2 regions of the Glaciecola sp. G7-5 genome follow, and region 1 is predicted to be linked to the other one. Evidence: predicted binding sites of a transcription regulator. Region 1 holds the regulator's gene; the other holds the start of a gene.
What was found. The regulator LexA, encoded in region 1, represses DNA repair genes until DNA is damaged. The targets are predictions, from matches to a motif close to TACTGTATNNNNATACAGTA.
Positions count from the first base shown of each region.

Region 2: dinB (DNA polymerase IV) is a predicted target of LexA. The motif match lies at 1,780-1,799, and genes of this name have one in related genera.

Region 1 is NZ_CM147892.1:506,078-511,199, forward strand. It holds gene ctaD (cytochrome c oxidase subunit I) at 1-984, opposite strand, end outside; gene coxB (cytochrome c oxidase subunit II) at 988-2,142, opposite strand; gene lexA (transcriptional repressor LexA) at 2,440-3,060, opposite strand; gene plsB (glycerol-3-phosphate 1-O-acyltransferase PlsB) at 3,331-5,122, shown strand, end outside.
Region 2 is NZ_CM147892.1:2,266,113-2,271,234, reverse strand. It holds gene AC0L6H_RS09975 (M17 family metallopeptidase) at 1-578, opposite strand, end outside; gene AC0L6H_RS09970 (hypothetical protein) at 641-871, opposite strand; gene dinB (DNA polymerase IV) at 861-1,736, opposite strand; gene nqrM ((Na+)-NQR maturation NqrM) at 2,148-2,381, opposite strand; gene AC0L6H_RS09955 (FAD:protein FMN transferase) at 2,487-3,533, opposite strand; gene nqrF (NADH:ubiquinone reductase (Na(+)-transporting) subunit F) at 3,638-4,870, opposite strand; gene nqrE (NADH:ubiquinone reductase (Na(+)-transporting) subunit E) at 4,892-5,122, opposite strand, start outside.

The sequences.
Region 1 (5,122 bases):
GAAAAACATCTCATACGCGACAGGCATGCCTGTAGTAAACATGTGATGCGCCCAAACAACGAAGCTTAATAAGGCAATCGACGCCGTTGCATAAACCATTGAAGCGTAACCAAATAACTTCTTGCGCGAAAAGGTTGGCACAATCTGAGAGATAATCCCAAAGGCTGGGAGAATCATAATGTATACTTCAGGGTGACCAAAGAACCAGAATATATGCTGGAACAATACTGGGTCGCCACCACCGGCCGCATCAAAGAAGCTGGTACCGAAGAACTTATCAGTTAATACCATGGTTACGGCTGCCGCGAGTACTGGCATAACAGCAATTAACAAGAAGGCTGTTATTAACCACGTCCATACGAACAATGGCATCTTCATGTAAGTCATACCAGGTGCACGCATGTTAAATATTGTCACAATAACGTTAATCGCGCCCATTATCGAACTTATGCCCATTATGTGGACAGAGAAAACAAATAAGGCTGTACTATCGCCACTATAGGTAGTTGATAAAGGTGCATAGAAAGTCCAACCAAACGCCGGACCGCCGCCTTCCATGAATAGCGAGGATAGTAAAATCAAGAAAGCGAAAGGTAATATCCAAAAGCTCCAGTTATTCATACGTGGCAAAGCCATATCTGGCGCGCCAATCATCATCGGAATTAGCCAATTCGCCAAGCCAGTAAATGCTGGCATTACTGCACCAAAGACCATTATCAAGCCATGGACGGTGGTCATTTGGTTGAAGAAATTAGGTTCAACTATTTGCAGTCCCGGCTGGAAAAGCTCTGCACGAATGACCATTGCCATAGCACCGCCCACCAAAAACATGATGAAAGCGAACCATAAGTATAAGGTACCAATGTCTTTATGATTTGTTGTTAGTAACCAGCGCATTATCCCCGCAGGGGCGCCGTGGTGATGATCATCATGGCCATCGTGGTCATGACTCGTTGAATGAGTAGTGTCAGTAGTGGTAGACATTTTTTACTCCTTACCATTCATTATTGCGTTAACGTCTTTTGCCTGTACTAGGTCACCAGTGTTGTTACCCCAAGCATTACGCTCATAAGTAACCACAGCGGCAATTTCTGACATTGTTAATTGTTTAGCGAATGAAGCCATCGATGTACCGGGGCTACCTTCTACGATAATTCTGATGTGCCCTGGGATATCCTCAAGAGCCAATGCTGAACCTTTAAGTGCTGGGAATACACCGGGCAAGCCTTCACCGTTAGGCATATGGCACGCAGCACATACTGAATCATAAATACCTTTACCTTGTGACATTGCTTCTTCCATGGTCATATTCATGGCAAGTAAACGCTGTTCTTCTTCCCGAGCGCGCTGAGCCATCGCTTCTTGCTCAGCCACCCAAGCATCATATTCAGCCGGGTCTTTAGCAACAACGACAATAGGCATAAACCCATGGTCTTTACCACAAAGCTCAGCGCACTGGCCGCGATACACACCAGGGGTATTTACTTTCGTCCAAGCTTCGTTAATAAAGCCTGGGTTAGCATCTTTTTTGACCGCAAAATCAGGTACCCACCAAGAATGGATAACATCATCTGAGGTAATTAGAAATCGTACTTTTTTACCTGTTGGAATAACGAGTGGACGGTCAACTTCTAGCAGATAGTTTTCTGTCTTGGTGAGTTCGTTGCGAATTTGTCCCTGCTCAGTAGCTAACACCGAGAAATACTCAATGTCATTATCCATATAGCGATAGTTCCACTTCCACTGCGACCCAGTTACTAAAATTGAAACGTCGGCTTTACTCGCGTCTTCCATGTCAATCAGCGTATAGGCGGCAGGAACTGCCATAAAAATCAAAATGATGAAAGGCACTACCGTCCATACGACTTCAACGGTTAAATTCTCATGAAAGTTGGCTGCTTTTGCACCTTTTGACTTGCGATGTACCACCATTGAGTAAAACATGACGGTAAATACGACCACTGCGATGACAACACAAATCCCAAACATGAGCATGTGCAAATCGTAAACTTGGTTACTGATATCTGAGACGCCTGGGCGCATGTTCAAATCTGACCGGCCAGTATCGACCACATCCGCTGCAAAGCTTGAGCAAGCAACTAAGAAAAGAGACAGAGAAGAAATGATATTTCTGAACTTCACACTAACACTCCCGTTACGCCTAACAAGTCGAATTTGGTTCTAAAAAAACGAGAAAACACGATTTGCAGACATAGTTTTAAATTAAAGTAATACATTTGTTCTTTTTTTGTTAATAGCGGCACAATAATCTTTCAATTCGCTTCAGTAGTCTAGTGTTTTATCGTTTTTTTTTGCTGAATATCATCGCGTTTTTCGATTTAACAGTAAAACACGCATACAAAAAAGGACAGTCCAAAAGGAACTGCCCTTACTATGAATATCTGTATTCTAATTGCTTTTTAAAAGCAGTAAATTTTATTAGAGGTCGCTACGGTCGCGAATTACGCCTACTGCGAGGCCTTCTATCGTAAAAAACTGAGATGCTAAATCAACACGAATTGGGGAGAAACTTTCATTCTCAGCATGCAATAGTATTTCACTGCCTTTTCGTTCAAAGCGCTTAACGGTAACATCTTCATCAACTCGGGCTACCACAACCTGACCATTATTCACTTGGTCTGTTTTATGTACAGCTAGCAAATCACCATCCATAATGCCGATGTCTTTCATACTTTCCCCTTTTACGCGAAGCAAAAAGTCTGCGCGCGGGTGAAACATGGCGGGATCACATTTGAAGCGGTTTTCGATATGCTCTTGCGCCAAAATAGGCTCACCAGCAGCCACTTGACCAATTAGAGGCAAGCCGTCTTCGACTTGATCTTCAAGATCAACATTCAACTTAATACCACGAGAGGTGCCTGGTAAAATTTCGATTACGCCTTTCTTAGCAAGAGCTTTAAGGTGTTCTTCAGCAGCGTTAGCTGACTTAAACCCGAGTTCTCGTGCAATCTCGGCGCGAGTAGGTGGCATGCCGGTTTCAATCATTGTGCTTTTCACCAGATCGAGCACTTGTAGTTGTCGTGGAGTTAGTGGACGCATAAACAGCCTGTTTTTCTATACAGTTAAACGAAGTATATCCTTTAAACATCAAGAAGCAACAACTATTTGTAAATAGTCGTTGTGATGTACGAGGGCAAAATGCCATAAATTACTACACGATTTTTGATTCTCGTCTGTATTAGCTTCGTGTTAACATTGTTTTCGCTGCGGTGCTTGTGCATTTTTTGATAACGGCGAATCCTCTGGCATACATCTTCAAAAAGTGTAATGTATACCGTATTAACTAACCCATATAAAGTCGGAGTGACTATGAATTGGATGGCCTCGTTTCTACGTTTTGTACTCGCCAAACCTATCGGATGGCTAGTAAAGGTAAAGAGTGTCCCTGCTGATTTAGAAAAAGAATTGGGTATAGATAAAAGCAGACCCATCGTTTATTTACTGCAAACGAAATCGTTAACCGATTCAATTGCACTTGAAAAGTCAAGCCAAGAGCTAGGACTTCCCAGCCCTTTAAAAAAATTGTCTTTGCTTAACCTCGAACACAAACGAAGCTACTATTTAGATAGGCCGCAAAGCATTTTTTCTCGCAAAATTAAACCTACTACAATTGAAGATAACTTTACCCAGATGTTTCAATATCAGCGTGAGCACGAAGATTTAGATGTTCAGGTAATTCCTGTGTTTATATCGTGGGGACGCTCTGCTGGTAAAAGTAAGTCTGGCTGGGCGCAACTTATCGCCGTAAAGGCTTCACCGAACTGGTTACGTAAGTTTTTCATCGTTTTATTCTTTGGTAGAGACAATTTTGTTAGTTATTCTAAACCTGTCTCTACCCGCCAAATGGCCCTGCTTCAAGGGAGTGATAAGCAAATTGCGCACAAGCTTATTCGCGTCGCACGCACCCATTTTCAGCGCAAACGTCAGGTCTTATCAGGGCCAACCTTGCTCGAACGTCAAGAATTATATAATTCTGTGCTAGGCGCACCAAGCGTCAAACTAGCGATTGAAGAAGAAATCCAAAATAAGCAACTGAGCCCCCAAAAAGCAAAAAAACAAGCTAAAAAATACGTAGATGAAATTGCCGCCGACTATCGAGAAGGTCTTATCCGTTTAGGTGAAAGAGTGCTCTCGAGAATTTGGAACAGAATATATGATGGTATAGAAGTAAAGCACGCTGAGCGAGTACGTGAATTAGCTGCCAACGGCCATGAAATAATCTATGTGCCCTGCCATAAAAGTCACATGGACTATCTTTTATTAACCTATGTGATTTATAACGAAGGCTTGGTAACGCCGCACATTGCCGCCGGTATTAACCTGAATTTTTGGCCTGCAGGCCCCATATTTAGGCGTTGTGGTGCGTTCTTCTTACGTCGAAGCTTTGCTGGCAATAAATTATACAGCAGTATTTTCAGGGAATACTTAGAGTTACTTTTTAATAAAGGATACTCAGTTAAATACTTCCCCGAGGGAGGTCGCAGTAGAACGGGCAGATTGCTTCCTCCTAAGACGGGCATGCTTGCAATGACCATTCAAGCAGTCACAAAAGGTGTCAAACGACCGGTGTCTATCGTGCCTGTTTATTTGGGTTATGAACACGTTATGGAAGTTAAAAGCTACCAGAAAGAGTTAAAAGGAAAAGGGAAACAAAAAGAGTCTAATACTCAAGTTTTTTCCGCTATCAGGAAGCTTAAAAATTACGGCCACGGGTATGTTAATTTTGGTGAACCCATCGCTTTACATAATTTTCTCGACAAGCAAGTCCCTGATTGGCGCAATGATATAAATGATGAAGATAAAAAACCGAAATGGTTAACGCCGACAGTCAATGTGTTGGCAAATTCAGTAATGGCAAATATTAACAAAAATGCAGCCTTAAGTGGGACTGCGCTACTCGCGTTTTGTCTATTGTCGTCAAAAACTCACATTATGAGTAAAGACGATTTAGTCAAAGCAATCGACGACTTCCTGTCCTTGTTTAAAGAAAGCCCCTACAGTAAAGATGCGACTTTTCCGGACGAAGATGCGAGTCAAATTGTTGAGCGGACCCTAGCACTCAATAGATTTCAGCAAAGCGAAGATCGATTTGGATTAATGG
Region 2 (5,122 bases), 1.8 Mb from region 1:
GGCGGCGCCATGCGTTCAGGATCGGTACCACAAAGATCTCGTGCTAAGCGCTTGCCACTTTCAATTGCATTTATCCTCGTAAGCGTCTCTTCATTAAGCCCATGTAGATATACACAATTAATAGCTTCTATTTGCCCACCTAAAAACTCCCTTGCCTCCAGTGGCTGCCAAAGATGCTGACACATCCCTAAATAAATAATCTGCATGAGATGTTCAGTGCTCTTTAGGATTTCTGGCAACGGCTCGCTTAAATCTAGAAAAACAGCCGGTTTCACAGAACCAATATCAGCGAGTTGTTCTGCTAAGTTTTTGCCAAGTTCAAAGTAAACACGAATATCGTCAAAGTCGTGGCTCATTGAGGGTGCGTTTATAAATAAACAACGTTTACATGGTGATTCATGTAACGCGACTAAGCTAGCCTTGCGACCAACGCGGGGGTCAATTTCTCTTTTTTCTTGCAAGGTTCTAGGAAGGTAGCTAAAAACATTAGCACCTGATGTATCAGATATAACAACTGCTAAATCAGCGTCTCTCGTATTGTCAGCGTCTTGAATATATTTTGCTATAGGAAATGCCATTGTCTTCTTTATCCTTAAAGTAATATCTAGCTATAATAAGCCGTTAGCTTAAGTAAAGTTCATTATAGCGCATTTTTTTGTTCATGCATGGGCGCAAAATCAAGGCATAGTTGCTCAGATGTCTCTCTTATCTCGTTGTCGCAAAAGCCAATAAAAATGCCTAAGAGTCTTGCATCTTTGCCGTTACGCCGTTCCCACGCCTCAGTCAATAGCGTAAGCAAAATGTCGGTATCAATAACGCTACACTTACTTTCTTTGGTTGTTTGGCGAAAATCTGCAAATTTAATTTTCACCCCTAACTTGTCGATTTGACGAGTTTCTATATGCTTTGCACCTCTCTCTTTCAATGAAGGTACCAAGTAGTCGAGTAAGTATTGCTTCCAGATCTTCAAGTTTATTCATGTTTTCTGAGAAAGTCCGTTCAACAGCAACCGACTTTCGGATACGAGAAGTCTCCACACCCCGTTTGTCGATGCCTTGGCATTTTCGCCATAAACTCATGCCAAACTTTCCAAAGCTTTGCACTAGCGTCGCCTCGCTCGAATTTCGAATATCTTTGCCGGTTAAGAAACCCATTTTCTCTAGCTTTGCAAAAGTAACTTTACCTACACCAGGGATTTTGTTGAGTGGTAGCTTTTCTATAAAAGGTATAACTTCGTCCGGCTTTACAAGATATTGCCCATTAGGCTTGTTCATATCAGACGCTATTTTCGCAATGTATTTTAACGACGCAATACCAGCAGACGCTGTTAAACCCAATTCTCTATGAATTGTCTCGCGAATATCCTGAGCGATTAGGGTTGCTGAGCCTGAAAACAGGCTACAATCAGTAACGTCGAGGTAGGCTTCATCTAAAGAAAGTGGTTCAATTAAGTCTGTGTAACGGCTAAATATTTCGCGTATTTTTGTGCTTACCTCTTGATAAACTTTCATTCGGCCAGGCACAATGATTAAGCCTGGGCACAGCCTTTTTGCCATTGATGTTGGCATGGCCGAACGCACACCGAATTGCCTCGCTATATAGTTGCATGTCGACAAAACGCCTCGCTGGCTAGACTTTCCGCCTACGGCGACCGCTTGATTAGCAAGCGCCGGATTATCTCGTATTTCAACTGATACATAAAAAGCATCCATGTCGACATGTATGAACTTTCGCATATCTTAGCTCTTAGCTATTTTTTAACATGTATATGATACACACTACTGTATAAATTCACAGCGTTATGACCTAGAAAAGCTAATCTTTCTTGTTTTAATCGATTAAACCCTATATTTTGATCAAAATTCAGACAATCTTTATTTTATGATTAAGTTACGACTTCGTTCAAAACACTTACACCGTTTTGACCAGTGGTTATAACTATGATGGTGTGCGGGATGAGTTATTCCGACAGGCTTATCAATTTATCGAAACTTTCCGAGAAAACCCATTGATAGACGCGAAGCGGCGTCGATGGGTAGTTCACTGATATGTCAAAGACAAAAGAAGCGCTGACGGTTTTCTTTAGGGCCGGCGCGGACGCGATTTTACGCTCAAGCGTGAAAAAGAGGCATGTTAACTGCCCCCTATTATAAAATTTGATTGCTTTTCCACTCGTCTAGTTTAGCTTGTCGCTTCGCTTCTTTTTCTAGTCGTGCTTTTTTACGATCACAAGGCTCAGGACAATCACAGGCTTTCTCTACACCTAACGCACCTAAACCACCACAAGAACCTGAAATACTTTTCTTTTGAAAAATGTAGCCAATGGCCATGGCTAATGACATCAATAAAAAGAAACCAAACGCTAAAATAAATGTACTCACACTGCCCTCTTCATATTCTCAAACTGGTGCAATTATAGCCATCATGATTGACTTAGTCCACCAGCGGCAACAATTCACATCGTATACCGTTTTATTTGGCCTATCCTAATGGACAGGCTTTTGTTCAATAATTTCAACTTCTTCGATAAACCTCGTCGACTGGTGTTCTACAAAGTTATCGCCTTCTTTAGTAATGAATAGAGCGGCTATACCCTCTTTCTCAGCCAATGCTTTGCCGGCTTGCGTACCCATTACCATTAGTGCCGTTGCCAAACCATCTGCCCTTATTGATTTAGGAGCAACGACGGTAACTGCAACTAATTTGTGCTGTATTGGATAACCTGTCTTTGGATTTATCAGGTGGGAATATCTAACTGAGTCTTCTTCAAAATAATTGCGATAGTCACCCGATGTAGCAATAGCATTGTCGCCAACATTTACTATTCGTTGGATAGAACGTTGTCCCGACAAAGGTTTCTCAATAGCAACTAACCAGCTTTCATCATTCATCTTTTTACCCCTGAGGCGCATTTCCCCGCCAATCTCAACCAAGTGATTTGAAAATCCCTCGGACAACAGCAATTCAGCGACTTCATCTACGCCGTAGCCTTTGGCGATAGTAGAAAGATCAATATAGACCTTTGGATGTTGTTTAATTATTTGGCCGTTTTCAAGGGTAAACTTGTCGATACCAACGTAAGTCATCGTTTCTATGATTTGTTCTTTTGTGGGAATTTTAATCGCCTTCGCATTTGGGCCAAATCCCCACTGATTAACCAATGGTCCCACAGTAATATCGAGCATGCCTTTGCTAAGCACGTGTAAATCCATCGCTTCTTGAATCACATATTGTGTAGCTTCTGATATTGGAAACGCCACGTTTTGTGACGTTTGATTTAATCGTGAAAGCTCTGAATCAGGGATATAAGTCGACATTAATTGGTTTATCCCTATCAGCAAGGTATCAATCTTGTTTTTCATTTCAGTAGGCGTTGGTGACGCTTGCGTAGCGTCTTTATTGAGGTACTTTACCGTATAGGTGGTTCCCATTGTTTCGCCGTTTATAGTGACCAGTGGTGACCCTGACTGTGAACAAGAAAACACGACTAAGCACAAAACAAGAATAAGAAACTTCGATAATATGTGTTGCATGGCATCTACACCTTGAGTGTGCCGGGTTACGGCACAGAGAGTGGAACAAAAATTCGATACAAAAAAGGGGCTTTCGCCCCTTTTACAATAAAACTTAACGTAAACTAGCCACCAAAATCATCAAGCATGATGTTTTCGTCTTCTACGCCTAAATCTTTAAGCATGTTGATTACCGCTGCGTTCATCATGGGTGGACCACACATGTAGAACTCACAATCTTCAGGCGCTGGATGATCTTTGAGGTAATTTTCGAGCAATACGTTATGGATAAATCCAGTATCGCCTTCCCAGTTATCTTCAGGCTGAGGATCAGACAGTGCAACATGCCACTTAAAGTTCTCATTCTCTTTTTGTAGCATGTCAAAATCTTCAACATAAAACATTTCACGTAAAGAACGCGCACCGTACCAAAAAGTGATTTTACGGTCAGTTTTAATACGACGTAATTGGTCAAATATATGCGAACGCATTGGTGCCATACCAGCACCACCGCCAACAAATACCATTTCTGCATCAGTATCTTTGGCAAAGAACTCACCAAATGGGCCAGAAATAGTCACTTTATCGCCAGGCTTAAGTGACCAAATGAACGACGACATTTTACCTGCTGGTAAACTAAGGTTATTAGGTGGCGGCGTAGCAATACGCACGTTCAACAAAATAATACCTTCTTCTTCAGGGTAGTTTGCCATTGAGTATGCGCGAATGGTTTCGTCTTCACATTTCGATTCAACATCAAAGAAGCCAAAATGTTCCCAGTCTTTTCTATACTCTTCAGGAATATCGAAGTCTTTATATTTAACGTGATGGGGTGGCGCCTCAATTTGTATATAACCACCAGCGCGGAAGGGCACACTCTCACCATCTGGTATACCGAGCTTAAGCTCTTTGATAAAGGTTGCTTCGTTATTATTGGATAGTACTTCGCAGTCCCATTTTTTAATTCCAAATACTTCTTCAGGTAATTCGATTTTCATGTCTTGCTTAATCGCAACTTGACATGCCAATCTGCAGCCATCTTTTGCTTGGCGCTTGGTAATGTGATCAAGCTCGGTTGGTAATATCTCGCCACCACCGTCTTTAATGTCAACACGACACTGTCCACATGAACCACCGCCACCACAAGCAGACGACACAAAGATACCTGAGTCAGCAAGGGCATTTAACAACTTGCCACCAGGCTGGGTGGTAATCGTGTTGTCTGGGTCATCGTTAATTAAGATCTTAACTTCGCCACTAGGCACTAACTTTGATTTGGCAAACATAATCACAAATACCAATATCAATACAATTGCGATGAACATGCCAACGCCTAAATAAATATCTACATTTTCCACTCTATAAACTCCTCGCTCGCTTTACAGCGCAACACCAGTGAAGGATTGGAAACCAAGGGCCATTAGACCCGCAATCATGAAAACGGCACCTAAACCGCGAATCCCGTCAGGCATATCAGCATATTTAAGTTTTTCACGAACCGACGCTAATAAGACAATAGCTAAAGCCCAGCCTGCACCACTTCCAACGCCATACACGATACTTTCTGCAAAGTCGTATTCACGCTGTACTGCAAAGGCTACTCCACCAAA